Regions from separate parts of the Cohnella herbarum genome, predicted to be linked through region 2. Evidence: riboswitches for the same ligand, from Rfam matches in the RefSeq annotation. Region 2 holds a riboswitch; the other holds the start of a gene.
The links. A riboswitch is a leader RNA that binds a small molecule or an ion and turns the genes downstream of it on or off. The one in region 2 is predicted to bind cobalamin.

Region 1 (15,075 bases), 860 kb from region 2:
CGGAGTCAAAGTTTCAGTTTCATTTGTTTTAGGATAGTAGTGATCCATAAAAGCTTGAATCAGCGCCGCTCGAAGCTTCTTGGCATCCCGCGTGCTATTCAGCGCCACGAACAGGCCCGCCTTACGGTCCGGAAGCAGCCACAAGTGGGATTGAAACCCCGAGGAAACACCGCTTTTATCTACCACATACTGACCATTGTTCAAGCTTGGATACGATGACTCGAATCCATAGCCGACTCCCGGAATGCCGGGATGAATCGAGACGCTTAGCCGTTGCATAGCGTTAATCGATGTCGCGTTCAGAATCGAAGAACCGGAACCGATCGCCTTGCCGCCGTTTAATTGCGCCAGCATAAACCTTGCCATATCCGCTCCCGTCGAGATCATTCCCCCGTCCGGCAAGATGCTCGGAATCGTAGCATACTGAGGAAGGGGATTCCCTTCTCCGTCATACGGAGTTGCCATCCTGGATTGAACATTCGGAGTTAGCGCGAATGAGCTGTTTACCATGCCGAGCGGGGTAAAAATTTCGTTAGCGGCAACCTTTTCGAAAGGCTTGCCTGTCACGCTCTGAACCGCATAACCTAGCACATCATAACCGTAGTTATCATAGCGGAACGCTTCGCCAGGCTTGCGAACGACCGTCGGCAGCTGCTCTTTCACAAAGCTTTCCAACGGTAACGGAGCTTCCGAAGGATCTCCCTCATCCTCCGTCCCATCCGTGTAATCGAAGCCGCTTGTATGGGTCAACAGATGCTTCAACGTTAATGTCGTCCCTGTCCGATTAGGAATGCTAACCCCTGCCATGTATCGGTTCACGTCGGCATCAAGGTCTACCTTCCCTTGTTCGGCAAGCTGCATCACGGCCGTTGCCGTTATCGTCTTCGAAATCGAAGCTACCCGGAACAACGTACGGTCGGGATCAACAAGCGACCGAAGCTTTAGATTAGAGTAGCCATACCCCTTATTAAGCTGTACCTTATCTCCGCTGACTATTGCAACTACCGCGCCAACGAGCATCGTTTTCACATCGGCCCGTCGAAAAAACCCGTCCATAAAATTCTCGACCTCATGGGGATCGGATGGCCCGTTTGATTGTGTTGCCGGCGTACTTGCATAACTATTCGACGGAATAGTCAAAGCGATTACGAGCGTTACGCCAAGCAAGCTTCGAAACGTTCTTGTTACAATGTTCATGTCGTTGCTCCTTATGAATGTCTACTGGAATGACTTCTTAGTAAACATACCATTCAAGCAAATCTCACCGAATCCGTATGCTCCGCAAGATTGTAAAGGAACTTACGCACGATTAATTGCGCGATCGCGCAATGAAGCAGCGACAATTATGATTGCGCCCATGCTTGACGCACGTAAAAAAGCAGCCAACGCCAGTGGCGAAGCTGCTTTTCTTTTCCGCAAAGAACTCAAAATCGGTTAGATTTTAACGAGCGACAACGACGAGTGGACTTCCGCGATGCAATCCGGTGTTTCCCAGGCGATATTTTCCACGAACGGCGTCACGGGGTAGGTTCTGAAATCGGCGTCCGGCAGAGATTGAAGCAGCGACTGAAGCATTTCCGTCCGAGTTTCCTTCGGATCGAGCCACAAGTCCATCGCTTCTTCATCCAATATAACCGGCAGCGTGTGGTCGGTATCGAATGCGGATCCCCTCGTAATGACGGTGCACATCGGAAACTCGTTTTTCTCCGAATCGAGCCATACATCGTAAATACCCGGCATCGCGAACGTTGCTTTCTTCCGATGGACGGCTCTCCAAGCGCTTTTGCTCTTGCCTTCCTGCTTCCAAATGTAGAATCCGCTGCAAGGAACGACGCATCTTTTCTTCGTCAGCATCGTTCGCAAATATTGCCGGTCTCCCAGCGTATCCACGTTCGCGTTGATCGAGTTTTTGCCCCAATAAGGCATTAAACCCCACCGGTGCTGGTTCAAGCAGCGTTCTTCGCCGATCTGCTGAATAATCGGAACCTGTTGGGTCGGCGCGATATTGTAACGCATGAAATAGGGAACATGAACGCTGTCGATGCGGAAATCCTCAGTCAGATCCGACAGCTCCGCCGTTAACGAATATCGATTACACATACGCATCAGCCCATTTCCACGGAATTTATTCGTATTCAGTGTGGGCTTATCAGAGGTAAATTATGTGTAAGGCAACCTTATTTTATCAAACTTTACTTACCGTCCTTCTCTAACGTTCACGATCGTTTTCTCGCCATTCACCTCGATTTGCCATTTGCCGGGGGTATCGAATTCCAGATTGCCCGAGAACTGAGTAATCGGAATCAGATCGTTAGCCTGAATAAACTCACCACCGCTGTGAAACGTGAAGCTGCGAACCTCATCCTCGTTATTAAAGGGAAAAGCGCGTACTTTTACAGAATCGCCTAAGTCGTGTCCCTGTACGACGAGTAGCGTGGTCAAAGTCCCGGTAACCGCATCGTCCTTGGAGACTAGAAATCGGGCCGTATCGGTATGGATGTATTCGTCTTTTACGGGAATGACGATCGAAGCATAAGGCTGCTCGTTAAGCATCACGTCCAATCTCCATTTTCCTTTGCTCGGAAAAGGATTGAAATTCGTGACCGCGTGAGCGTCCGCCCCGTTAATGGGGCTGCCGAGCGTCGATTCATTGGCTAGAAACTTCTCTCCCGTATCCAGGTTTACCGCCGTAGCCGTCAATTGGGCTTTGTTAAGCAGACTAGGATCTCCCCATGCATACCAGAAAATTTTCGAGACCGTCTCATAAGACTTCGCTACGATTTCGTAATTTTCCGAAAATGCGATTTTACCCTTAATGCCTCGGAGACGATCGGAGTAGATCACGCTGCCGTCTTTAGCGACTAAATCAAACTTAGGACTCAACTCCGTAGTGCTAGAGGATATCGGAGGACTCTTGGAAACCATATTGCTGTAAGAAAATTTTTCCATAATAGCAGGTATCAAAAACAGGCATACCAGCAATACCGGAACGGAAGCGACAAGAAGCGCGTTCTGCCAAACTCTATTTTTCTTGACATTCTGCTGCTTTTGCCCATTCAATCGTCTAAGGTTGCTAAGAATCGTTTGCTCCGCATCCGCACTCAACTGCTTTCTGGGCATTTGTCTGATCCGCTCAAGCAAGTCCATCTCATTCTCTTCCCGTAGCAAGTTTCCCGCCTCCTTCTAACGACTCGTATTGGATTCGTAGTTTCTTGATCGCCCGATGTAACGTTACGTTAACCCGAGTAGCGGTCCAATTCAGAATTTCCGCCGTTTCGTTAGCCGAGAAGTCTTCCATCACGCGCAGAAGCAACACGTCTCTATACGTGCGCTTGAGCTTCATCAGACAGACATACACGCTTTGCAGATCCTCGCGATGAAAATGAATTTCCTCCGGAGTCGGGACGGACACCGTTTGCTCTCTTCTCAATCGATGCCCTAGCAACCCGATCCTCTTCCTCTTTCTCTGGTCGTCCATGGCAACGCGAAGGGCGATTGAGAATAGCCATGTTTTCGGACTCGATCTTCCTTCGAAACGATGCAAACCTTTCATCGCTTTCGCGAACACGTCCTGAACGAGGTCCTCCACCTGATTCTGGCCCGTATAGTAGACAAGGAAATGATGGACATCGGACCCATAGGTCAGAAACCACTCCTCGATCTTCGAATATCCGTCCATTTGCCCCTCCCATCCGCTTCCGCGATCTTTATATGGAATTAGACGTCGGTTTTGCTCTATCATTACACTTTTATTATAAAAAAAATAGCGACCCCACGGGCCGCCTAATCGAATACGGTATTTTAATTTAGCAGCGCGGCAGCAACGACTATCAAAACCAAAAATAATGTCGAGCTCACATACATGAGACGAACGGTCAGCCTGATGTGGTCGGCCTTGAGCGGTTGAAGGGGCTCGCCCATTCTAGCCCTGTCCGATGCTACGCCTTTGTAATAGTTGAGGCCGCCAAGCTGTACGCCCAAGGCTCCCGCTACCGCGGATTCGGGGAAACCGCTGTTCGGACTCGGATGCAGGCGGGCGTCGCGGTTCACCGTGCGTAGAGAGCGCTTGAACGGCAGGCGGAGCATCGAAGCGGCGATCGCGATGAACAACGCCGAGAGCCGAGCCGGAATAAAGTTGGCTACGTCATCGAAGCGCGCCGATGCCCAACCGAGATCGAGATATTTGTCGTTCTTATAGCCGACCATCGAATCGAGCGTATTCGCCGCACGGTAGGCCATGGCAAGCGGAGCGCCGCCGATTAACGCGAACAATAGCGGGGATAGGATGGCGTCAACGATATTTTCCGCTACGGTTTCTACCGCCCCGCGCGTAATCTCGCTTTCATCCAACGTATCCGTATCGCGACCTACGATCATGGACAACGCATGCCTGGATTTCGGCAGATCCCGTTGCTTAAGCAAACGATAAATGTCCATTCCGGCATCGCCTAAACCGCGTGTCGCGATCGTCGTAGAGATCAGCCAAGCTTCCATCCCATACGCGAGCCAAGGGTGTAACCGGAATAACAAACCGATCAACAGCCAAGTAAGCGCGAAAGAACCTCCGACAAGCACGATCGGATATGCGACCCCGGCTATCTTCAACGCTCTGCCCCTCGAAGACCCGGAACCGCCGCAAAGCTTGCGGAACCACCTCTGATTAGCCAAATTGCGCAAAGGTCGCTCCAATTTACGAATAATATATCCCATCCCGACGACAGGGTGAGGCAGCGCTCTCGGATCTCCGACCGCCAGATCGATAATAAACGCGCTGGCGATAATTCCCGCTTCTATCATAATAGGGGTTCTCCCTGCGTCCGAACCGCTTCATATACTGCTTCGTACGCAAGCCGACCGATCGCGTTGCCGATCGTCGTCGCCGCCCCGGCATATTGATGGATCGGCGCGTAAGTATCCGATTGACTCACCGCGACGAGGACGGTGTCGGTCGTCGTTCCCGTCGCAACGCGATCATGAGCGTAATCCTTCACTTTCAAATCGTCCAAGGCGGCGCTCTTCGCTTCCGTTGCGCTAATGATCGCGTTCACCATGGCGCTATGCGTCATCTTGCCATCGACGAAAATCATAATATTGATCGTCCCCGGTACGTATGCCGAGAAAGTCTCGCGAACAAGACCGGCTCTGGCCGCGTTACCCGTTCCCGCGGATGCGCAGACCAGCAGCTTAAACTCGTCTCCGTTCTCTTCGGCGAAGGCGCTGTGCGTAATATGAGCGGCAGTCTGCAGTCCGATCGCCATATCCGGCGGGTATCCCCACAGGTGCATCTCTTCACGCATCATCGATGCGGGATCCGAGCAATTATAGGTTAAGGGCACCTTCCAGTTCACGAATCGATTCGCTTTGCTAGCCCCGCCGCGATAAGGCGCATTGCTGAGCACATCGTAGATGTCATCGCTGCGGATTAGGACATGGCCCTCATTCGCGACATAGCGAAGTTCCAGCTCCGGCCATAAGGCGGATCGATAGACCGTAACCGTACGATCGCGAAAAGGTTGTGTCATCTATGTTCTCCCGCCTGTCTATAGATACTTATTCTAAATCGTTGGCTTACCCATGACAATCGCTTACGAAATTAATGCATATCGAGTCAAGCGCGAGCTGTACGATAATTTCGGATAATTTTACCGCTAGTAACGCCGACGAAACCAACTTATCTATACCGCGTTAGCTTGGAAACAGGGCTAATGCATTAGAGTGTAGCCTATCTATTTTTTCTGCACCGACTAAGTGAGGTTATTCAAAAAGTCCAATTTTGATCACGAAGCCTATCTAGAAGCGTACTCGACATCGAATCTTGAATTCAGCCGGGCCTTCCGGTACTCACGTAGGTTCTTCCTACGCTCCGTTCCTCAGTCCCTAAGCTTCTTTCAACCTTCTCGGTGCTGAAAACCGGACTTTTTGAACTCGCACTAAGTGTATTTTGTACACTTAATCTAAGGAAAATATCTCTCATCTACAGACTAAGTGCAAAAAGTGCAACTAGATGTGCGGGTTTGAGGTGGATGACATGAAATGCGGTAAACGAGTTGTACGAAATACAATTAGATGGAGTGAGTCGGCAATAACCCAGAACTAAGTGTAGGAAATACACTAAGATTTATTTGATATTGGCAGACAACAATTCTAATGCGTCAGCCCTAGCTGGGGAAATGGTAATGCTGCTTGAATTCGTGAGCGATTGCCCGTTGGCTTACCCGAAATGATTGACTAGAATCAGAATGATCAGCAGCATAAAAGTTTCCATCGCTTCAACAAGAGCGCCGTAAGCATCTCCGGTAAAGCCGCCTAACTTGCGCACGATAAATCGTCCGAATAGCCACGCGGCAACGATGACTGCGCCTATCGCTACCCATCCGATGAATCCTGCGATGAAATACGCAACGGCTAGCAGCAAGAGCAGATTAAGCACGAGGCTAGCTCGATTTACGCCTTGTCGCAACCCGGTGCCTAAGCCTTGAACCTGTATATATGGGAAAATATAGATAACGCCAAGAAGCGCAAACCTTGCTACCGCCGGCACCATTGCGACTATGGCGAGTTCGTCATGAATAACGAGTTGCTGCAAGGCCGCAACCTTCAGACCGATGAGAACGATGGCCGCGACGACGCCCATGGCTCCGACTCGGCTGTCTTTCATAATTTCAAGCATCCGTTCACGGCTGCGGTAACTGCCCAAACCATCCGCTAAATCCATCCAGCCATCCAGATGAAGCGCTCCGGTCAAGAAGATCCACGAGGCTACGATTACGACTGCGGACACCGTGAAACCAAACGATCCGAATCCGAGCTCCGCAAGCCAACCGACTAACCAAATGACGGCTCCGAGCATAAGACCTACGACAGGGTAGTAGCGAGGGCTGTTATCCCATCCCTTCAGGGTCTGAGCTTTAGCCGGAACGGGAAACCGGGTCAAGAAGCCGACAGCCTGCCAGAATGCGCTCATCCCTTTAACCTCCAAGGCAATCCGCTAATAACGGCAATAACCTCATCGGCTTGGTCAGCAAGCTGCTGATTTACCTCGCCTACGACGTCTTGAAACCAACGCCCGAGCGGGGTCATGGCTACCCCACCCCATCCAACCTCATCCGTGACGATGATGACCGCGACCATTTCCGACTGTATCAATTCCGCGAGGTATTCCCGAATTTGCGATTGGACGAACTGCGTCGTTTCAACGTCTCTGCATCGCTCTTCCGGGACGGCCATTAATTTATTGCCGATCCATGCAGATAACGAGTCGACAAGAATGACGCCATATCCCCGATAGGCTGCCGTGGATAGTTCATCCGGAGCTTCCAACGTGTCCCACGAAGACGGACGGCGTTGCAGATGACGTTCGATTCGCATATCCATTTCATTGTCGTATCGCATACCGGTAGCTACATATAGGACTCTGTCATTAGAAGAAGGAACCATGGAGTGCTCGAGCGTAAGCTTCTCGGCATATGCGCTTTTGCCCGAACGAACGCCCCCGGTGACCATGACGATTTTCATTCGGCAACTCCCCTCCCTTCCCGCTCGGCTTCCCGATTCGCTTCCCGGAACGTTTGCAATAACCGTTCGTTATGTTCTCTGCCGCGTACCGCGATCCTGATGTCTCTCTCGGTCAACCCTTCGTACATGGCGCAGCTTCGGATCATAACGCCTTTAGGACCTAACGCCTGCTGAAGCGAGCTTGCCGTCCATGCCTTCCCGACCCTGACGAGCAGAAAATTCGCTTCCCCGGGCCACACTTGCCAACCGAAGCCGTTCTTGATCTCCTCTTGCAGAAAATCCCTCTCCCGCGCAATAAGCTCGCGCGTCCTTCTTTCATATTCGGCTACATCCGGGTGCAGGCATGCTTGTCCGGCGAGGAGAGCCAAGCCGTTAACGCTCCAAGTGACCTGCTTGCGCGTCATCTTCCGGACGAGATTAGGAGCGGCAATCGCATAGCCGAGACGGAGACCGGGAATCGCGTAAAACTTCGTCATCGAATGGATCAGAATGACATGGGGATATTGCTCAAGCTCGGGCAACAGCGTTACGCGCTCATCGGGAGCGATAAAATCGATGAAAGCTTCGTCTAAGACAAGATAAGTAGAAGCGCGTTCCGCGAACCGGGCGACCGTTCGAAGCTGGTCTAACGTATAGGTCAACCCCGTCGGATTGTTCGGGTGGCCGAGGAACAGTAAATCTACCTTTTCCAGGAGCGGCAGGAGATCGTCCGGGTCGGCTTGAAAGCCGTTCTCTTCTTTGCCCACGACCGTGAACACTTCCGCCCCGAAATGCTCCGCTAATTGCGCGTACTCCGAGAAACATGGAGCGACTACGCCGACCGAGCGGATATCCAAGCCAAGCAAGGCGAGAGCCATGTTTTCCGCAGCGCCGTTGCCGATGATCAGATGATCCGTCGCGACGCCAAGCTTATCTGACAGCAACCGCTTCAGCTCGCGATGTGCCGGATCCGGATAATTGACGATCGAACGAAATCCGTTAGAGAGGGCACCCATCACTTGAACAGGCGGACCTAACGGATTAATGTTCGCGCTGTAGTCGAGCCATTCGCTCGAAGGAATACCGAATCGACTTGATGCGGTTACAAGGTCTCCCCCGTGACCGAAGGGCTCCAATTCGGTTCCGATAGGGCTGTCGCTCATTGTCCGTTCTCCTGTCCCGTTGCTATGATTTCATATACTTTAGGCATGTTCATATACCGGCGCACATGGTCGGCTAAACGATCGAACTCCGCTTCGCGCAGCCCGTTAAAGTTTAATAGCCCTTCGAGCGGCATCCAGCCCTTACCGGATCGGATCGCGTTTAACCAATTGCGCCGGAACTCGTCATTATGCAATATTCCGTGAATATAAGTTCCCCATACTTTGCCGTCCGTCGATCGAGCCCCTTCATGATACAGGGTTTCCGAAACTCCAGGTTCCCGCTTTAGTCCGATGCTCATCGGATGTTCTACGGATTGGATAAAAGAGGTGATTCCCATATGGATTTCGTATCCTTCGATCGGTACGTTCATCGGGAATGTACGTCCATCTTCAGTGCTATTATCGGCGCTATTTTCACCGATTCTCCATCCGATCGCTTGGCCGAAGACGCGCTCCGTCTTCTTGTCCGGCGAGAATACGGTTTCCATCGGAAACAAACCAAGGCCGGCTAAATACTCGTTGCCGGATTCGATGCCATCCGGGTCAAGCAGCTTTTGTCCAAGCATCTGATAACCGCCGCAAATGCCCGTGAGCCATCCCCCTTGTTCTCGATGAGCGAGAATGGCTAGATCTAGCCCCGTTTCCTTAAGGAACAAAAGGTCTTCCGCCGTGTTTTTGCTCCCGGGGAGCAGGACAATATCGGGTTGTCCGAAATCTTCGACCCGAGTCACATACCGCACGGACGTATCCCTCTCCGCGAAGAGAGGATCGATGTCCGTGAAATTCGCAATGCGCGGAAACCGGATGACCGCGATGTCCAATCGCTCTTCATCCGTCCCGGCAGCCAAGGAAGAGGTCTGGATCGACAAGGAATCCTCCGATTCCAGTCTCAGTTTATCGATATGCGGAATGACGCCGAGTACCGGTTTGCCCGTCCGATTTTCCAACCAATCCAGACCCGGCTGAAGCAGCCCGACATCGCCGCGAAATTTATTGATGATAAACCCTTTTACCCTCGCCCGTTCATCCGGCTCTAGAAGCTCCAACGTTCCGACGATCGAAGCGAATACGCCTCCGCGGTCGATGTCCGCGACCAGAATAACCGGAGCGTCCGCCCAGCCCGCCATTCTCATGTTCACGATGTCGCGATCTTTAAGATTAATCTCCGCGGGACTGCCCGCGCCCTCGAGGATTATGACATCATACTCGGCGCGAAGCCGGTTCAAGGCTTCCCTCACGATAAGGCCGGCTTCGGCTAAATATTCGTTGCGGTAGCTGAATGCGTCCATCGTGCGGTACGGCTTTCCGTGCACGACGACTTGCGAAGCTCGATCCGTCGTCGGCTTGAGCAAGATCGGATTCATGTCGGTCGTGGCCGCGATGCCGCAAGCATCGGCTTGCATGCCTTGCGCGCGTCCGATCTCTTTACCGTCGGGCGTCACGTAGCTGTTCAGCGACATGTTTTGCGATTTGAACGGGGCTACGGCATACCCGTCTTGAACAAGGATGCGGCATATCGCCGTCGTCAGGATGCTTTTGCCGACATCCGATGCCGTCCCTTGTATCATCAACGTCCGCGCCGGTCGATGACCCGCGATAACATATTTATCCGTCATGATTGCGACACTCCCGCGCTCTCGAACGTTGCCATTTCCCGCATGATCTTTCCTGCCGCGTCGATCAAATGAAAGCATAATACCGCACCCGTACCTTCGCCAAGACGCATATCCATGTGAATCATCGGGGACAATCCGACCGCTTCCAGCATGCCGGCGTGCCCTTGTTCCAGAGACATATGTGATGCCATCATGTATGGCAAAGCTTGCGGAGCAAGGCGGCCGGCGACAAGTGCCGCGGCCGAAGAGATGAAGCCGTCGATGACGGCTACGGCGCGATTGGCGGCAGCGCCTAGTATGACGCCGACGAGGCCGGCAATCTCTAGTCCTCCGAGCTTCGCGAGGACGTCGAGAGGATCGGCCGGGTCGGCGGCGTTCACTTGCAGCGCGCGCTCGATGACGCCGCGCTTATGCCGCAAGCGGGCATCGTCGATGCCCGTGCCGCGGCCAACGGCTTGCTCTAGCGGGATTCCCGCCAGAGCGACAAGCATGGCGGCACTCGGCGTCGTGTTGCCGATGCCCATCTCTCCCGTCGCGAACACGCGGGTTCCCTTGGCGGCGAGCTCGCACACGAGGTCGTAGCCGACGCGGATGGCCGCGACCGCTTCTTCCCGGGACATCGCAGCTCCCTTCGCGATGTTCGCGGTGCCCTTGCGGATCTTGCGCGACACAAGCTCCGGGTGCTGCAGATCCGCGTTTACGCCGATGTCCACGCAGACGACATCCGCTCCCGCATGGCGTGCCAGCACGTTAACCGCAGCTCCGCCGCCTAAGAAATTCAGCACCATCTGAGGCGTGACTTCGGCTGGGAACGCGCTAATACCCTCTTCGCACACGCCATGATCGCCCGCCATAACGATAACCGCTTTTCGGGACAGATCCGGGAGGCTTTCTCCGGTTATCCCCGCCGCTTGCTTGGCGATAGCTTCGAGCTTGCCCAGGCTGCCGGGCGGCTTAGTCAAGCTATCCAGCCGAAGCTGAGCAGCCTCCATCGCATCTAAATCCATTGGTTTAATGGATTGGGTCATAAATTGCAGTTGTTGAGAGACGTTCGGAGTCATGAGATCATTTCCTCTCTCGATCGTTTTATGTGAAATAATCCGTTACTTTAGCGCACTGAGAGTACCTTACCTCCACCTACGGATGCCCGGCGCTGTCTGTTTGTTCACCGACCCAGCTCGCAGCGCACTCAAAGCACCTTATCTTCATCGTTTCATACTCAGAATTGTACCGAGCGTTAATATGAGTAGAATTTCATCGAATGGTAACCCGTCTAATCGTTCCAAAAAACCCTAGACCGCAAATCACGGACTAGGGTTCAGCAAACAGGGAATTGGAATGTTATCTTTCGCTATGTAAATTCCCGAGTGAGCCGTATCCTTATCCGCGAAGGAATTCGTCTGCCGCGCCTAGGGCAGGTCGTCTGACTGATAGGATTCCGACGGAACTCGCCAGTCCATTCGCCGAATCCGAGCGGAAACTATGCGAAGGCCAAATCCTATTCCACAGTGGCGGGACCGTACCGGATTCGCACCGGCTTCCCTTTTAACCTTAATCGTTGCTTTCGATAAGGCACCCATAGGCATATTAAACTATTCAATTGGTACGAGTTATCGATCACTTGGAATTATAGCCCGCCCTATTCGTGAATGCAATCATTTAGATTAGTCATCATTTAGATTAGTCACAATAGAAACACAATCTCCATCCCCTCGCGATCTTTTCCATTATCTTCATTACAGTCACTCTTCCCAAAGCAGTGACGTCCGCGAAGTACGCTTTTTTGCTTATATTGGTGGGATTCCTTGGAAATTAATTGTATAAATCCATAAATTTATTTACTTCGAATGATTAGATGAGTAAGTAGCTGGTTTTTCCTAGAGTCGACGCAATGAGCATGTTCCCATCAATCGGTTAGGCGCCAAAGGGGTTCACTAACCACTTTATCTTTCCGAATTTGTGGCTTTCTCTAAGCTTCCGGCGGTTACGCGACCACACGCGCTACCGAATGGAGCACCAATTGAGCCATAATGGAACTATTCCGTTCAGACAAGCACTTTTCAACTTAAGAATTAACCCATGCGGTTGCTTATTTTTCACTCATTTGATACAATTTGTATCATGATGATCTGATTCAGAGCAAGGAGTGAATTCATGGGTCCCGCGCATAAAAAGAGTTTAATCGTTTCGATTGCCATCCTCTCTTTATCCCTACTCGTCGGATGCAGCCAACTTGCCGAATGGATTGACGGAAAAGGTGCCGGCCAGTCGGACCAACAAACCGCGAAGACTGCGCTTGCCCACCAACCTAGCCCGACTCTACCTCCCGATGTACCGACGGATATCCCGATTCTAGAAGGCGCCAAAGGAATATCCGCAGTACGAACAGGCGACGGAGTAACTAAAGGAGACGGCTTCTATCAGCTCTCGTATCAACTAGCGACCGATTTCAAGGACACGGCACTACGTTATCGTAAAGTACTTGCCGATAATAAATATAACTACGAAGACGAGCCCGTAACGGATAGCGTCTCCCTTACCGGGAGCACGGCCTCTTGGATCTTCTACATCACGATTGCCAAATCTTCTAAGATGCCGGGCGAAAGCTCAGTGACGATCTCTTATACGAAATAAGATTGGATGCGATCGCGAAATGGAACGGCAGCTTCTCTTGGGAAGAGATCAAGAAATCCAGACGTTCTTCCAACATCTATCGGCTAATAACGGCCAGAGTCGAATTATTAATATTTATGGAAGCGGAGGTATCGGAAAAAGCTACTTGTTGGATGAATTCCGGCGTCTCAGCACGGATGCACGCAGCAAATTTCTATTGCTGGATATTCCGATCTTCACCCGTAATCCTCCCGAGTTTTGTTTGCATCTTCTGCGTCTGCTCCGTTATCCTATCCCATCCATCCAAAGCACGGAAGACCTTAATCATCTGCTCGACTTATGCCTGAATACGATCCGAAATACTTCTAAAGACAACAAACTCGTTCTAGCTCTCGACACGTTCGAAGAGGTCGGCGAAATGGAAAATTGGCTGCGAGAACAATTCGTCGCTCATCTGGCCCCTTCCGTGCTCCTCCTTATTTCCGGCAGAACTCCCTTAAACGCTCAATGGTATGCTCAGTCTTCTCAGCGTCAAAGGATAACTCCAATGCCTCTCGGAGAATTGGATTACGACTCGGTCAAACAATTGCTCATGCGATCCGGGATTCATCAAGATGATCTTATTAACCGGATTTGGCACAGAACCGGCGGTCACCCATTAACGCTTAGCTTACTCGCCGCAACGGCGTTAACCGCTAGCTTACAGGATGAAACATACATGGATGACGAGCTTCTCAATCGCCTTGTGCCGATCTGGTTAAAGGAAATTCCGAACGTTCTTATGCGCGAGATCGTCGAAGCCGCTTCCGTCTTGCGACATTTCGATCATCAGTCCCTATCCTATGTATTGGGAAGACCCGTCGCGACGGAGTATTTTCGCAAGCTGATCGGTTATTCGTTCGTCCGCAAGGTCGAGCAGGGGTGGTTGCTGCATGATTTATTCCGCAATGCCATCAATGAAAATATGAGATTGCTTGTTCCGCAAGATTACGATCGGTTGTGGAAAAGATGCGTTCTATACTATTACGAAAAAATCAAAAACTCTGCGCGAGATAAGCTGGAAGCATGGGAAAATATCGAGTGTTTCTATTACATCGGCGATAGACTGATCCAATCGTTCTTTTTCCAGACTTCGATCACCTACTCGATAGAGCCTCTATCGGCGTCGAATCGTGCCGAAGCCGAACGATACATCGCGCAGCGCCATGCTACCGCCAAGGAAACACAAGTCCGGTACGTGGACAAAGCGACGAACGAAGAAGTCGAGTTCAGTATTACGGTCCGGGACAGCCTCTATGGATTAAAACATGTCGATCTGGACGAGCTCACCGAGCTCGACCCAAGTTTCGTTACGCTAACCCGTAATACACATGGCACGATTTGCGGTTTATCGGTCATTATCCCCATTAACGAATATACGCTGGACTACTTGAAAGCCAAACCGCTTTCATCGAACTACTTCAACCATCTGCCCGAATCTAAGCAAAACGAGTTAAAGGTGCCTAGATCGTCCAGAGCGGGGTATTTTATCAAAACGCTCGACACCTACGATTTCGCCGACCCTACAATGTTGCAATCATCCGGGATCACCTTCATTACCCATATGTTATCTCCCGGTTATATCGTTGCTTCGCCTCCGCCTCACCCTTTGTCTCAAGCCATCATCTCGAGCTTAGGATGCGAAGAATCCGGCGTTGTCCACTACGACTACGACGAACATACGCCCACCCCCGTCTTCGTTGCCGACACGCGCGGAGATAAACTTCATCCCTTTCTGAATACGATGATCGCTTCGCTCGGTTTGCTAGAAGAAATCGAACAAAAGGATCAGCACCCAACGCATCTGACGGATCGCGAGAAGGAGATCATCGAACTGTTAATCCGAGGATATTCCAATATTGAAATCGCAGGTTTCCTCTTCGTAAGTGAAGCTACGATCAAAAAACATCTTTCAAACATCTTCAAGAAGATGGACATTAAAAACAGGGTGCAACTCGTCAACAAATACGCGGGAATTCAGCTTTCGGATACTATCATTTAACAATCAGCAATCGTATAAAACCTCCAACTCCGCACGTTAAGCGGCGATGGAGGTTTTTCATGGGCATGAGAATTACTTTAACTGAAATCGGGTCACGACCGAGTATCCGTAGACGACAATTTCGTTTCCTTGTTTGCCGATATAGTCG
Region 2 (15,075 bases):
CAATGGCACGCGTGGAAAGGCAAACGAGACTATCATATGTTTCACTTGATCAAAACCGGCGATGTCTATGTCGGCGCGTGGGTCAACAGCAAGAAGCTGATCGTACCGTTGAGCTTGATCGATCTGGGCGAATCGGGCGCGGCGTTGCTGGCTACGGATCGGCTCATCCCGATCAACCATGCCGAGCTAGTCGAAGACAACGGAATCGACCTGCGATTTTCTAAAGATTCGTACAGCCTTAGCGGGAAACACGCGCAGTACCTCGTCATGGGAGAAACCTCGAAAGAAGGAGGGTTCAGCCTGATCGCGCTCGTCCCGGAGAGCGAGATTCTTGAACGTCTCCCCGATCTCCAGCGCATATCGACTCTCATCTCGATTGCAGGGGCGCTTTTCCTGCTTCTCTTCCTGTACGCGATGCGCAGAGTGTTCCTGCTTCCGATCAAGAGCATCGTCGTGGCTATGCGCAAGCTTCAAGGCGGGAAATGGGACGCGCGGCTGGAGAAGGCTTCTAGCTCGACCGAATTCGAGCTGATGAACGAGACGTTTAACCGGATGATCGGCGAAATTCATGAGCTGAAGATCAACGTATACGAAGAAAAGCTGAATCATCAGCGCGCGGAGCTTCGTCACTTGCAGTTGCAAATCAATCCCCACTTTTTCCTGAATTCGCTTAACATCATATACAATTTGGCGACGGTGAGAGACTACGCGCTTATCCAAGAGATGTCCAAATGTTTGGTCGCCTATTTCCGTTTTATGTTCAGGAGCAGCTCTTACTTCGTCTCGCTAAGGGATGAATTGAAGCATTCCGCCAACTATTTGCGAATCCAGGAATTAAGATTTCCCGGCATATTCGCTTACCGGCTCGATTCTCCGGACAGCTTGCTGGATATCGAAGTTCCGCCTCTCGTAATTCAAACGATCGTGGAAAACACGATCAAACACGCGGTTAGCATCGATAAGCCGATCCGCATCGACGTCGAGGTCGCACTGGAGCATGCCGACGCCGATGGTGCGCCTATCGTGGCAATCCTAATCCGGGACACCGGCCCGGGTTTTTCGGAGGAAGCGCTGCGAAGGTTGAAGGACGCGGAGGGAATGCCGGGGGAGGAAGGCGAGCACATCGGCATCTGGAACGTAAAGCGAAGGCTCCGCTTGCTCTATCAGGACAAAGCTTCGATCGCATTCTATAACGAAAGGCAAATTCAAGGAGCGACGGTGAGGATTACGTTGCCGGTACAATCCGCATGAGGGGGGCATCGCCAATGCATCACGTTTTGCTCGTCGACGACGAGGTTCATGCCGTCAGAGGGCTGCAGGCAGGCGTCGACTGGGAGCGGTTAAACATCTCCGCCATACATACCGCGCATAGCTTAAAGCAAGCGCAGGACGTATTCCGGTCGCAGCCGGTTAGCCTGATGATCTGCGATATCGAGATGCCCATGGGTTCCGGCTTGGATCTGTTGGAGTGGACCAGAGAAAACTTTCCCCGGACGGAGACGATATTTCTGACTTGCCATTCCGACTTTTCTTTCGCGAAGCAAGCGATCCACTTGCAAAGCTTCGGGTATTTGCTTAAGCCGGTCGATTACTCCGAGTTGGAAGGCGTTATCGCGAACGCGCTGGAGAAGATTCGCAAAGATCGGGAGCTTCATTCGTTCGAAGAAACGTACAAGCATTATCTCGGCTTATGGGATAAACATCGACCGGTCATGGCGGAAAGATTCTGGCAGGATCTTCTCCGGCAGACGTTCGCGTCGACCCCGGAAGCAGTAAGGGAGCAGGCGTCGAGAATCGGTTTAATCTACTCGGATGACGTTTCGTTCTTATCGGTCTACATTACCGTGCGCGAATGGCATCAAGCATGGAATCCGCGAGACGAACGGATTATGGAGTTCGCGCTGCGCAACGCGGCGGAAGAAGGAGTCGCCGGAAGAGGCACCGTCGTTCCGCTTGAGGCGGGCTCGCTGTTGGCCGCCATTCCGTCCGAAGCCGAATTTGTCATGCCGCCTGTCCAAGCGGCTTGCGACTCTTTTATCGCGTTCTGCAATTCGAATTTGCATTGCGACATCAATTGCTATATCGGCAAGCCGGTCAAGCTGCACGAAATGCCCGCCATGCTTCGACGGTTGCAGGACCTGGATGAAAACAACGTCACTCGGGTCAATCGGACGTTATTCCTCTATGAAACCGGCAAGAAAGAGAATCGAACGACCCGAATGCCGCCGGCTCCCGTGGAAGAATGGGCCTTGTGGATGAAGCAGGGAGCTAGGGAGAGGCTAACCGCCGGCATCGTAAGCTATCTGGACTCTTGGAGAGGGGATGAAGTTGAAGCGGATTCCCATTCGCTGCACCTGTTCTATCAGGATTTTCTGCAGATGGTTTACTTCATTCTCCAGTCGAAAGGCTTGCAAGCTAATCTAGTATTTTCCCGCAACCTGATGACGGATAAGCCCGCAACGGTGCTTCGTTCCGTCTCGTCGCTTCGGGAGTGGGTGTTGTACGTACTGAGCGTGGCGATGAATCGCTTGCACGATTCCGAGGAAAATATGTCGATCGTTGATAAGGTGAAGCGCTACATACACGATCAACTCGGATTGCAGAGCTTATCCCGCGAAGACGTTGCGAACCATGTGTTCCTGAATCCCGATTACTTAACGAGGGTGTTCAAGAAGGAAACCGGCTTCTCCATATCCGATTACATGCAGCAGCAAAGGATCGAATTCGCCAAGAGGTTGCTCTGCGATTCCCGTCTTTCGGTCAGCGATATCGCCGTCGAAATCGGGTATACGAACCTTTCTTACTTCTCCACGCTATTCAAGAGAACGACGGGATTGAACCCGATCGACTACCGCAAGCAATGCTCGAGGAGATGACGGCCCGTTGCGGAAACTCCCGAATCCGGAACAAGTCGGAATAACGAAAACACGAAGTCGTGTTCGTGGTAAGCGCCGGTTGTCTGCTGCTTATACAATGAAGAAGTAACAGCAACGAATCGAGGAGGAAGCGCATGCAACGGACAGGATGGCGCGCGGCGCTGAAGAAAGCGAGACGCTACAGGGCACTGCTGATCATGGTCGTGCCCGGATTGATCTATTTGATCATCAACAATTATTTGCCGATGTTCGGCGTCATGATCGCCTTTAAGAACATCAATTACGCGAAAGGAATTCTCGGCAGCGATTGGATCGGCTTCAGCAATTTCGAGTATCTGTTCAAGACGTCCGACGCGCTGATCATTACCCGCAACACGCTGCTCTACAACGGCGGGTTTATCGTGCTCAACACGGTTCTCGCCATCGCGGTCGCCATACTGCTCAACGAAGTACGGCATAAAATCGCGGCAAGATTTTATCAAAGCATCATTTTGCTTCCTTTCCTTATCTCGATGGTCATCGTAGGTTATTTGGTTCTGTCGATGCTCAACGTCGAGAACGGCCTGCTCAATCGCTTGCTGCCGGCGTTCGGAATCGAACCGATATCCTGGTACAGCGAGCCGAAGTATTGGCCCTATATTCTAACGATCGTGAACGTGTGGAAGAACGTCGGTTATCTGTGCGTCATCTTCCTGGCCGCGATTATCGGAATCGATCAAGAATATTACGAGGCCGCGACGATCGACGGCGCGAATAAATGGCAACAAATCAAGGGCATTACCGTCCCGTTGATCATGCCGACCATTACGGTGCTAACGCTCCTTGCGATCGGGCGAATTTTCTACTCCGATTTCGGGCTTTTCTACCAAGTGCCGCTGAACTCCGGTCCTCTGCAGCCGACGACGGACGTCATCGATACGTACGTATATCGCGGCCTGATGACGTTAGGAGACATCGGGATGTCTTCCGCCGCGGGCTTGTACCAATCTCTTGTCGGGTTTGTTCTCGTTATCCTGTCGAATTACGTCGTCAGTCGAAGAAACCGAGAACAGGCTTTATTCTGAGAAGAGAGGGGGACCCGAGATGAAATCGATACAAATGAATCAGACTTTCGTTCACGCCGTGTTATTCGTACTCGCTTGCGCTTGTTTGTTTCCGTTCCTGCTGCTGTTCATGTCATCGATCACGGATGAAAGCTCCATTATTCGCAACGGCTATTCGTTGTTCCCGGAACGCATCAGCATGGACGCCTACGCCTACCTTTGGACGGAAGCGTCCACGATGCTACGAGCTTACGGCATTACGGTATTCATTACCATAACGGGTACGTTCGTCGGGCTGCTCATCGCGGCTCTGCTCGCTTATCCGTTGTCGCGCAAAGACATGCCGCTTCGAACATCGCTTTCGTTCATCGTGTTTTTCACTTTGTTATTCAACGGGGGGCTCGTACCGACTTATCTCGTCTACACTGAGCTGTTCCACTTGAAAAACACGTTGATGGCGTTGATCATCCCGGGATTGCTTACGAACGGATTTTTCATTCTGTTGATCCGGACGTTCTTCTCGACCTCCATACCGGTTCCGATCATCGAATCGGCCTACATGGACGGGGCGTCGGAATTCAAAATCTTCTACCGCATCGTATTGCCGCTGTCGCTGCCGATCTTGGCGACGATCGGCTTGATGCTAACGATCAACTATTGGAACGACTGGTTTAACGCATTGATCTACGTGACCGACGCCAAGCTGTTCAGCATCCAAAGCTTGTTGAACCGGATGCTCAGCAACATTCAGTTTCTCCAGCAAAATACGCTAGGCAGTACGCAGGGACAAGCCGCGTCGCTGCCGACGAATGCGGTTCGCATGGCCATGGCGGTCGTCGGTATTCTGCCTATTGTCTGCATATACCCGTTCTTCCAGAAATACTTCGTGAAGGGGCTCACGATCGGAGCCGTTAAAGGTTGATCGGCTTTATCCGGACTTCCGGGTTCGGTGGCATACACACCATCATTAGGGGGATACGAAACATGTGGAGCAAACGCAAATCATCTACGATTCTGCTATCTGCGTTGTTGGCGTTAATGGCCTTGTTGGCCGCTTGCGGAAACGACAATAACAAGAACGGCGGGGCAACGGAAGGGGGAACGACGGCAAGCCCGGCGCAAGCCAACGAGAAGACGGCGAATTTGAAAATGGCTTACTTTAGCGTATCTAACACGAAAGACTTCAAAACGGTTCAAGACGCCATTAACATCATCGCGAAAGAGAAAATCAACGCGACCGTTGAACTGATGCCGATCGACGCAGGCTCATGGAACCAACAGATCAATTTACTGCTCGCGGGGAATGAGCCGCTTGACCTCATGCTAACGTCGACGATGTTTAATTTCAGCAACCAAGTCGCTAAGGGTCAACTGCTTCCGCTCGACGAATTACTCGAAAAATACGGCCCTACGATCAAAGACACGATGGAGCCGGCCATCTACAACGCGACGAAGATCGACGGCAAAATATACGGCGTACCTAGCGTGCGGGATACGGCGGCGGATTACGGATTGATCATGCGCAAGGATCTGGTCGACAAGCACGGGATCGATTTGTCCGCGGTCAAGACGTTTGCCGACGTGGAATCGATTCTCAAGACGATCAAGGACAAGGAACCGGGTATCTCCCCGCTTGTTCCACGGTCTCAGGCGCTTCCGATCGTCACCGATATATTGAGCGGTTCGATCGATATGCTCGGCGACAACATGGGCGTGCTGCCGCTCGCGAATAACGATACGAAAATCGTCAACCTCTATGAAACGCAGGAATATGCCGATGCGGTCGCTTTGGTTCGCAAATGGTATCAAGCCGGATACATCATGCAGGATGCCGCGACGACGCTGGAAACTTACAGCAGCTTGGTCAGAGCGGGCAAAGCGTTCAGCTATTTCTCCAACACGAAGCCCGGGTTCGAGCAGCAAGAGACAGGGCTGAACGGACACGAGATGGTCGCGGTTCGACTGACGAAACCGGTATCCAGCTCTTCGAACGCGACATCCATGATGATCTCGATTCCGCATAACAGTTCGGATCCGGATAAGGCGATGCAACTGATGAACCTGTTGTATACGGACAAGGAGATCGTGAATCTATTAACGAACGGCGTAGAGGGCAAGCACTACGTCAAGAACGAAGACGGCACGATTCAAACACCGGAAGGCGTCACGGATACCGGCTACCAATTCAACCAATGGGAAATTGGCAACAACGCGCTGTCGGCCGTGTGGAAAGGAACAGCGCCGGACATCTGGGAGCAGATGAGAGCTTTCAATAAATCGGCCACGTTCTCCAAGGCGCTAGGCTTTACGTTCGACTCGAACTCAGTGAAGAACGAAGTGGCGGCGGTCACGAACGTCGTCAACCAATACAAGGTCGGACTCGAGACGGGCACATTGGATCCTTCGACGCTGGGCGATTTCAACGGGAAGTTGAAGTCGGCGGGACTCGATAAAATTATCGCCGAGAAACAAAAACAGCTCGACGTATGGGCGGCATCGGAAGAAAAGTAAATACGAACCACTAAGTTCCGTTGTTCCGCCTCCATTCCGGGCTGGGCGCAGCTCACGTTCAACAACGTTCCGGTCATGAGGGGGTCAGTTGAAATCGATATAGGTTTCGCATAAATAAAAATCAATAGAAATAGCCACCCGTTAGGCGGTGGCTATTTCTATTGATTTTGCTCTAAACCTCGTCAATACGCACGGTTTCATCGTATTTTACGGCCATTTTGTATCATCTAGATATTGATCGTTAGTACCAACAAATACCTCTATACATACTGTATCTTGGAATATTGAATCGCATGTGCTACAATTGCTTTACTTCAATTACATATCTGTTTCGGCTAGGTACACTAAGGTAGCTTAATAGGGAAGCTAGTGCGATACTAGCGAAGTCCCCGCATCTGTAACGCTGACGGACGTTCGAATCTACTGTGCAATCGGCAGGGGAAGGGGACGCCGGGACGAAGCGAAGCCAGATGGACCTGCCAGACCGAAACGCTGTTTGCATTTCTCCGGGGGCTGAGAAATGAAGCGAATATAGCGGGATTTTCGGCAACGCTTGCGGCATGAAGAATGCGCATGTTCGGTTGCCGAAAATAACCACGCGATTCGGTAGAACCCCCCGGAGACGAGGGTGTTCTTTTTATTTGCGAATACGACTAGAGGAGACGAGAAGATGAAGCTTTATACAAGAACGGTATGTCCGAAATGCATGTGGATCAAATCAGAATTACAACGCGCGGGCGTCGAAGTCGAGATTATCAACGTCGATCATGACGCGGAAGCGTTTGAGAGGCTCGTGGCGGCAGGCGCGATGAGCGTGCCGGTCATGGAGGTCGAAGGCGAGTTCATTTTCGATACGAACGACATGGTCAAGCAATTGGAGAAAGCGAACGTATGATTGCCTTCGCGAGCCGTACGGGAAACGTTCGCTATATCGTTTCGCGGCTTCAATTGCCGGCGATCGAAATCGCCGATGACGTTAAGCTGACGCAGCCTTTTTTGCTGTTCACCTATACGGACGGGCTAGGCGATGTTCCGCGAATCGTGAAGGAGTTTATGGAGCGGTGCGGCGCGTATTGCCAAGGAGTGATCGTAAGCGGAAACAGCAACTTCGGCCATCGCGTATTCGGGGCGGCCGGCGATGCCCTTGCGCGGCAATGGCAAGTTCCGCTTGTCCGTAAAATCGACTTGCGAGGCTTCGCCGAAGATTACGAGGCGATTCGCCGTTATTACGAGCATGGTTTCCGGGAGGAGAGAGTCGGATGAAGTCTTATCTAAAGTTGAACAACGAAGTTCTTAATCAATACAGCCGGACGGGAAAGCTTGATCTCGTGAAAGACAAAGAGGCGACGCGCCGCTATTTTCTGGAGCACGTTAACGTAAAGTTGCGATATTTTATCGATACGGAAGAAAAAATTCGGTATCTTGTGGACGAAGGGTACTACGAAGCTGGCTTCCTTAAGCAATATTCGATGGAGTTCATCGAGCGGTTATACGAGAAAGCGTACGCGTACGAATTTCGTTTTCCGTCGTTCATGAGCGCCAGCAAATTTTATGAGAGCTATGCGATGAAGAGCCGGGACGGCGAGGAAATTCTCGAGAAGTACGAGGATCGCATCGTTATTATCTCTTTGTATTTAGCGCAAGGGGATGAACGGCTGGCGGAACGGGCGGTCGAAGCGATGATGTCGGCTTACCAACCGGCGACGCCGACCGCGCTCAATAGCGGCAAGATGGCGCGAGGAGAGCTCGTTAGCTGCTTCAAGTTGACGATGGACGATTCGATGAACAGTATTTCACAGAATATCGGATACTGCCTGGAACTGTCTCGCTTAGGCGGCGGTGTCGGGGTTAACTTAACCGACCTGCGACCGCTCGGGGATCCGATCAAGGGCATTCTTAACCGCGCGAGCGGGGTTATGCCGGTAGCCAAGCTTCTGGAGAACTCCTTTTCCTATTCGAATCAACTTGGCCAGCGTAATGGCTCCGGTGTTATCTACTTGAACGTTTTCCACGCCGATATCGAGAACTTTATTTCCGCTAAGAAACCTAACGCTGACGATAAGATACGGCTAGCGACGCTTTCGACGGGCATTATCGTGCCGAATATTTTCTTCGAGCTGATGAAGCGCGATAAGGATATGGTGTTGTTTAGTCCGTACGACATATATAAGGAATACGGCAAACGGATGTCTGAGCTCAGCATTAACGAGATGTACTACGAGCTGTTGGACAACCCTAACGTTCGCAAAATCAAGCGCATCAATGCGCGTAAATTGTATACGGAAATCAAGAAGGCGCAGTTCGAATCGGGCTATCCGTTCGAAGTGTTCGACGACCACGTGAACGACAAGCACCCGTTGCGCAATTTAGGCCGGGTGAAGATGTCGAACCTGTGCACGGAAATTTTGCAGGTTCAAGAAACCAGCGTCATCCACGACCACGGGACCGACAACGATTACGGAATGGACGTATCTTGCAACTTAGGTTCAATTGACATACACAACGCGACGCGTGAGGCATCCTTCGGGCAGTTGATCGACACGTCGATGCGATTGTTGTCCAATGTGTCGCTTATGACCGATATCAAGAACGTACCGTCCGTTTCGAAAGCGAACAAAAGCATGCATTCCGTCGGACTTGGCGTTATGAACTTGCACGGACATTTGATCTCGCAAGGATTGGCTTACGGATCGAAAGAATCCGCCCTCTTTATTGACGCATTCATGGAGGCGCTCAATTATTACTCCTTGGTCGCATCGAGCCAGATCGCCCAAGAACGCAATGAAACATTTTACGGCTTCGAGCGAAGCGATTACGCCAACGGAAGCTATTTCGATGCGTATATCAGCAAATCCGACGAGGAGCTGCCGGTTGAGGTCATCAAGGCGTTAGGCAACGTCCCGTTGATTACGGCGGAGATGTGGGCCGAGCTTAAGGAACAGGTCATGGAACACGGATTATTCAACGCGTACCGGCTGGCTATTGCGCCGACCGGAAGCATTTCCTATATCCGCAACAGCACGGCTTCGATCGCTCCTTGCACGGAGAAGGTTGAAATTCGGGATTATGCCGACAGCCGTACGATTTATCCGATGCCATTCTTGACGAACGATAACATCGCGTTATACAAGGAAGCCTATGAGATCGATCAATTCCGAATGGTCGATTTGTACGCGGCCGCGCAGCGTCACATCGACCAAGGAATTTCGATGACGTTGTATGTGACTGATCAATGGACGACCGAGCAATTGGCGCGTCTTTATATCTATGCATGGATGAAAGGGATCAAGACGGTGTATTACGTGCGTCAGCGTCTTCAGACCATCGAGGAGTGTGTGTCGTGTTCGATCTAAAAGCGTTCGAAGCCGTAAACTGGAATCGAAGCCAACAAGAGCTGACGAAGGTATTCTGGGATCAACAGTGGAAACAAATTTGGTTTCCCGAAGAGATAGCGGTCAGTAAAGATTTGAAGCAGTGGCAGGATTTCGCGCATCAGGATACGTACAAAAAGGTGTTCGGCGGCCTTACGCTGCTAGATACGATTCAGACGAATATCGGGATGAACGAGATCGCCCGCCATGCTCCGGATCTGCAAGAAAAGGCGCTCTACACGGTGTTTGCCTCGTTCGAAGCCATTCACGCGAAGTCGTACTCTTATATTTTCACGACATTATGTACGAACGGCGAGATCGACACGATCTTCAACTGGGTAAAGCAGAACGAGTATTTGCAGTACAAAGCCAAACGGATCAGCGACGTCTATCTCGCGATCGAAGAAGGCGAACCGGTTACCCTATGGAAGGCGATGTTCGCTTCTGTTATGCTGGAGTCGTTCTTGTTCTACTCGGGCTTCTTCTTTCCACTATACTTGGGAGGCCAAGGCGTGCTTCGTAATAGCGCGGAGGTCATCTCGCTCATTTTACGGGACGAATCGATTCACGGCGTAGCTATAGGTTTCTTTGCTCAACAACATTTCAAACAATTTAGCGCGGAGCAAAAAGAGCAGCTGACGGTTTGGGCTTACGAGTTCTTGTTGGACTTGTACCATAACGAGCTGAACTATACCAATGATTTATATGCGGAAACCGGATTAAGTCCGGACGTGAAAAGCTATATCCGTTATAATGCGAACAAAGCGCTGATGAACATCGGCTTCGAGACGATGTTTCCGGACGAAGAAGTGAACCCGATCGTCATGAACGGGATTAGGAACGAAGGTTCCACTTACGATTTCTTCTCGCAAAAAGGGTCTACGTACGCGGTGGCGAAAGTCGCTCCGATTACGGACGATACGTTCAAATTTTAAGCGCATAAGCTACACTAGGAAGGCGTCTTTCCTCTAAGTATCGGGGGGAGGCGTCTTTTTGCCGTTGACCCTCGTAATCGAATAGCCCTTCCCTCAACTGGTAAACCTAACGAATGTTTCCAGTCGCGCCCAAAGGGGGAGGGAGAAGCATGAGAAAGAGCCTGGACGATCGAGAAGAGACTTCGGCATCTTCGCCTCTGTCCATAAAACTGGAGGAAAACTCGAGGGAACTGGCGGAGCGATTCGCCGATTGCTCGGATCTCGAGATGAGCGGATGGAGCTACGGTCCGCGCATGGAGCAGAAGGCTCTGACCGTCTGCTTCGACACGTTGGTCAAGCCGGTCCGCAAGAACGAGCTTCGAATCTCCTTGCAGAACCTTGTCGCGCATCGGCTCGGACCGGCGGAGTCCGTGACCGTGGAAGACGTCGTCCGCCATTACGAAAGGCACGGGATATCGGAGTCCGGAGCCGACTTGATCGCGAGGTTCGATCAGGCGGCGCAGGCCGTCCTGGGAGGCAAAGTTCTCGTGTTGTTCGACGGATGGAACATGGCGTTGGCCTATCCCGCCCTGGACGTCGAACAGAGGCAAACCTCGGAACCGATCAACGAGCCGAGCGTCCAAGGTTCTCACGCGAGCACGATCGAAAGCCTGGACCGCAATGTCGGCGTAATCCGCAATCTGCTCCAATCCTCGAATCTGAAGTTCGAGTTCCGGACCGCCGGGGCGGAGAGCAGACGAAAGATCGCCTACGGCTATTTGGACGGCTACGTTAAACCGGAAATTCTGCTCGAATTCAAAAAGAGAATCTCGGCAATCGACCAAGAAGAAATTCTCGACGCGACCTACCTGGAAGATTGGGTAGGGGAAACCCGATATTCTCCTTTTCCGCTAGCGCGCTACACGGAGCGACCGGATACGGCCGTAGCCGCGCTGCTCGACGGCAAAATCATCGCCCTGGTAAACGGCAGCCCGTCGATCTTGATCTGTCCGGGAACTTTCATGGAATTTTTCGTGGCGAGCGACGATTACTATTACCGGCCCGTATTCTCTTCGCTCATTCGAGTCTTGCGGGTCGCTGCTTTTATCATCGCCTTGATGCTTCCCAGCACCTACATCGCGTTGTCCACGTTTCATTCCGAATTGATTCCGACCGTTCTTCTTCTTGCGATTCTGAACACGAGGGAAGGGATTCCTTTTCCGGCTTTCGTGGAGGCGCTCATCATGGAGTTTTTCTTCGAGTTGCTGCGGGAAGCCGGTATCCGGCTTCCACGTCCGATCGGCTCGGCCGTCAGCATCGTCGGCGCCCTCGTGATCGGACAAGCCGCGATTCAATCGCAGATCGCTTCTCCGGTCATGGTCATTGTCGTCGCCCTGACCGGCATCGCGTCGTTCGCTTTCCCGCAATACAATATGGCCATAGCGATACGCATTTTGCGTTTCCCTTTGATGTTGTTGGCCGCGACGTTCGGAGGTCTCGGGATCATGGTCGGTTTCTTGCTGATTTATCTTCATCTCGCCGTTCTTCGTCCGTTAGGACAGCCCTACTTGGCCTCCATCAGCCCGTTGGATCTCGCAGGCCTTAGGGATGCCTTATTCGTTCTTCCGAAACGTCTGTTGCCGCAGACTCCCGGAGATCGCCGAATGAGGCATAGAAGAGCCGGAAGGGGAAAGGAACGTTGAAACGTTGGTGTGCATCCCTTACGCTCGCGCTTTCGTTGCTCGCGGTCTCGGGCTGCTGGGACAACAACGAACTCGACGAGTACGGATACGTTCAGGCGGTCGCCATCGACTCGTCCGAGGACGATCTCATCCGGTTAACGACCCATTTCTACAATCCTTCGAACAAGACGGAGATGAGCGGGAGCGCGAAATCGTCCACGGCGAAGGGCATCAATATCGTCACTAGCGCGGAAACGATCTTCGAAGCGGTGCGCGACGTTCCGCTCAAATTCGGCCGCAAGGCGAAATGGGATCATATGCGCGTGATTTTGATCGGAGAGAAGCTGGCTCAATCGAGGAACATCCGGGAAATCCTCGACTATTTTTCAAGAGACCACGAGCCGAGGGGAACCGTGCTCCCGTTGATCGCGGAAGGAGAGGCGGCGGACTTTCTGAACATTCGTCCGTTCATCGAACAGACGATCGGCCAGCAGTTCAAGAAAATGGAAACGAACGGGGCGATCTACACCGGAAAAACGACTAAAATCCCGCTATACGAGCTGGCCATCCAAATGAAAAGCCCCTCCAAAACGTCGGACATTCCGTTAATCCGCATAACCGATTCCGGGAAAGAGGCCGTCGTATCGGGCATTGCCATTCTGAAAGATAGCAAGCTCGTCGACGCGCTGCGCGGGAAAGACACGGAAGCCTATCTGATGCTCGTCGACAAATACGAGAGCGGCGTGCTGGAATTTCCGTGCATCGGCAACGCGGAAGGGATGGATCGCCGGATGGAATCGATCGAAGTGATCTTTTTCCGCAGCCGATTGATTCCGCACGTGCATGGCGACTCCGTGTCGGTCGACGTGCGCATCGAAATCAAAGGGACGATCGGAGAACTCAAGTGCTCACGCTTGAAGTCGGTCGAGGACGCGGAGCTATTCGAGGAGAAAATCGCCGAGCAGGTGCAGCGGCGCCTACATCACGCCATCTCGATATTCGAACACCGGAAAGCGGACTTGGTTGGAATCGGCAATCGGATTTACAGGAAAAACCCGAAGCAATGGAAAACACTAGAACCGAGTTGGGACGAGATTATCTCCCGTTGCAGATTCGATATCCACGTGGACGTCGAAGTCTTGAGCACGGGCCTGAATGTCGGTACGCCATTCGGTTATAAGGAGAAGTAGCCGTGTACGGAAAAATCGCCTGCTTCGTCGCGCTTCTCGCGCTTATGTTCGCTAGCGATTGGTCCCAGCTCGCGCAAGCCGTGAAGAGAGACCGTAGAACTTACGGGACGTTGCTGGCGGCGATCGTCTATCTCGGATTCCTCAGCGTGTCGGAGTTTCATTGGCCGAATCTGAACGACGCCTTCGATCTGCTCGCGAAACCGGCCAAGCAACTGGTCCAGTGGATGAATCCGACCGTTGCCAAGCAACAGCCCGCAGAGGGGGAATCGCCATGAACGGTTCGGAACGCGTTAGTTCGCTTCAGATGATGGTTTTGTTTCTGTTCTTCATGACGGGTTCGTCCATCGTCATCGTTCCGGCACCACTGACGAACGTCGCCTCCAACGGGGCTTGGGTCGCTTTGCTGATCGCACTGGCCGCCGGTATGGCTCTTCTGTACGCGGTTCTGTATATGTACCGCCGGTTCCCGAACGAGAGTCTGGTCGTCTATAGCCGTTCGTTAATCGGCAACGCGTTGACCTTTTTGCTGCTCGCTCCCTTCCTCGTGGTCCTGTTCTGGAACGTCGCCGGCATCGTCATCGAGATCGGCATCTTCTTCAAGAGCACGATGTTGAAGGAAACCCCGACCTACGCGGTCAACTCTTTGCTATTCGTAACGATCGCCCTGACCGTGCGCGCCGGTCTCGAGACGATGTCCCGCATGGCCGCGATGCTGTTGATTCTCATGTTCGCGTTTATCGTCGTCGTTTGCCTTCTGGTCGCGAACCTGTATCATCCGGAATATTTGCTTCCCGTCATGCCTGACGGGATAGGCCCCGTGCTGAACGCCGCCTACATCGTGTACGGGTTTCCTTATTCCGAGCTGGTCGTGTTCGCGATTCTTCTGCCGTGCGTCAAGGAAAAGGAATCTCGCAAGGTCGGCAAACATCTGTACTTGGCGCTGACGATTAACGGTTTAACATTGCTCGCTTCGATCGTCTGCAGCATCATGGTGCTCGGGCCTCTGTCAGGCGATCTCAAATACTCGCTCTACCAGCTTGCCCGTCTGATCTTCATCCAGGAGATCATCGAACGGATCGAATCGGTCATCGGCTTCTCCTTGATCGTAGGCTTTTACTTCAAAGCTTCGATTTTGCTGCTTATTCTGGTCCGAATGTTGACGCAACTTCTGAAACTCAAGAACGAACGCATGATGGTGTTTCCCGTGGCGTTCGTCTGTTTGCTGCTTTCTCTGACGACGTATACGAACGAAGCCGCGCTCGAGGAGATCGTCAACACCATCTGGCCCCTATTGAACAACCTCGTGTACGTGCTTCCCTTGCTGCTGTTAGCGGTCGTCTCTTGGTTTCGCCGGAAAGGCGTATCCGGGAGACGACCGCGGAAGGGGTGAAAAGCGGCGGGGCATTCGTTTTCCATCGTCACTTGATCGAATTCCATTCCTCCAGCAGGATGCCGTACTTCAACTCGTTATCCCAGCGCCCGTCTTTG

Region 1: it holds a riboswitch for cobalamin, as region 2 does, so the genes downstream of both, cobT (nicotinate-nucleotide--dimethylbenzimidazole phosphoribosyltransferase) here and HH215_RS06330 (glutaredoxin family protein) in region 2, are expected to answer to the same signal.

What each region holds. Positions count from the first base shown of each region.
Region 1 covers NZ_CP051680.1:599,234-614,308, reverse strand. The annotation lists gene HH215_RS02420 (serine hydrolase domain-containing protein) at 1-1,197, opposite strand, end outside; gene HH215_RS02415 (SOS response-associated peptidase) at 1,435-2,106, opposite strand; gene HH215_RS02410 (hypothetical protein) at 2,197-3,168, opposite strand; gene HH215_RS02405 (RNA polymerase sigma factor) at 3,149-3,679, opposite strand; gene cbiB (adenosylcobinamide-phosphate synthase CbiB) at 3,802-4,797, opposite strand; gene HH215_RS02395 (adenosylcobinamide amidohydrolase) at 4,794-5,522, opposite strand; gene cobS (adenosylcobinamide-GDP ribazoletransferase) at 6,212-6,964, opposite strand; gene HH215_RS02385 (bifunctional adenosylcobinamide kinase/adenosylcobinamide-phosphate guanylyltransferase) at 6,961-7,515, opposite strand; gene cobD (threonine-phosphate decarboxylase CobD) at 7,512-8,657, opposite strand; gene HH215_RS02375 (cobyric acid synthase) at 8,654-10,273, opposite strand; gene cobT (nicotinate-nucleotide--dimethylbenzimidazole phosphoribosyltransferase) at 10,270-11,334, opposite strand; cobalamin riboswitch at 11,670-11,869, opposite strand; gene HH215_RS02365 (hypothetical protein) at 12,428-12,907, shown strand; gene HH215_RS36795 (helix-turn-helix transcriptional regulator) at 12,927-14,927, shown strand; gene HH215_RS02355 (hypothetical protein) at 15,000-15,075, opposite strand, start outside.
Region 2 covers NZ_CP051680.1:1,459,216-1,474,290, reverse strand. The annotation lists gene HH215_RS06355 (sensor histidine kinase) at 1-1,251, shown strand, start outside; gene HH215_RS06350 (response regulator transcription factor) at 1,266-2,876, shown strand; gene HH215_RS06345 (ABC transporter permease) at 3,011-3,940, shown strand; gene HH215_RS06340 (carbohydrate ABC transporter permease) at 3,960-4,841, shown strand; gene HH215_RS06335 (ABC transporter substrate-binding protein) at 4,904-6,430, shown strand; cobalamin riboswitch at 6,751-6,928, shown strand; gene HH215_RS06330 (glutaredoxin family protein) at 7,101-7,325, shown strand; gene nrdI (class Ib ribonucleoside-diphosphate reductase assembly flavoprotein NrdI) at 7,322-7,693, shown strand; gene nrdE (class 1b ribonucleoside-diphosphate reductase subunit alpha) at 7,690-9,783, shown strand; gene nrdF (class 1b ribonucleoside-diphosphate reductase subunit beta) at 9,771-10,736, shown strand; gene HH215_RS06310 (spore germination protein) at 10,886-12,418, shown strand; gene HH215_RS06305 (Ger(x)C family spore germination protein) at 12,415-13,587, shown strand; gene HH215_RS06300 (hypothetical protein) at 13,590-13,862, shown strand; gene HH215_RS06295 (GerAB/ArcD/ProY family transporter) at 13,859-14,977, shown strand.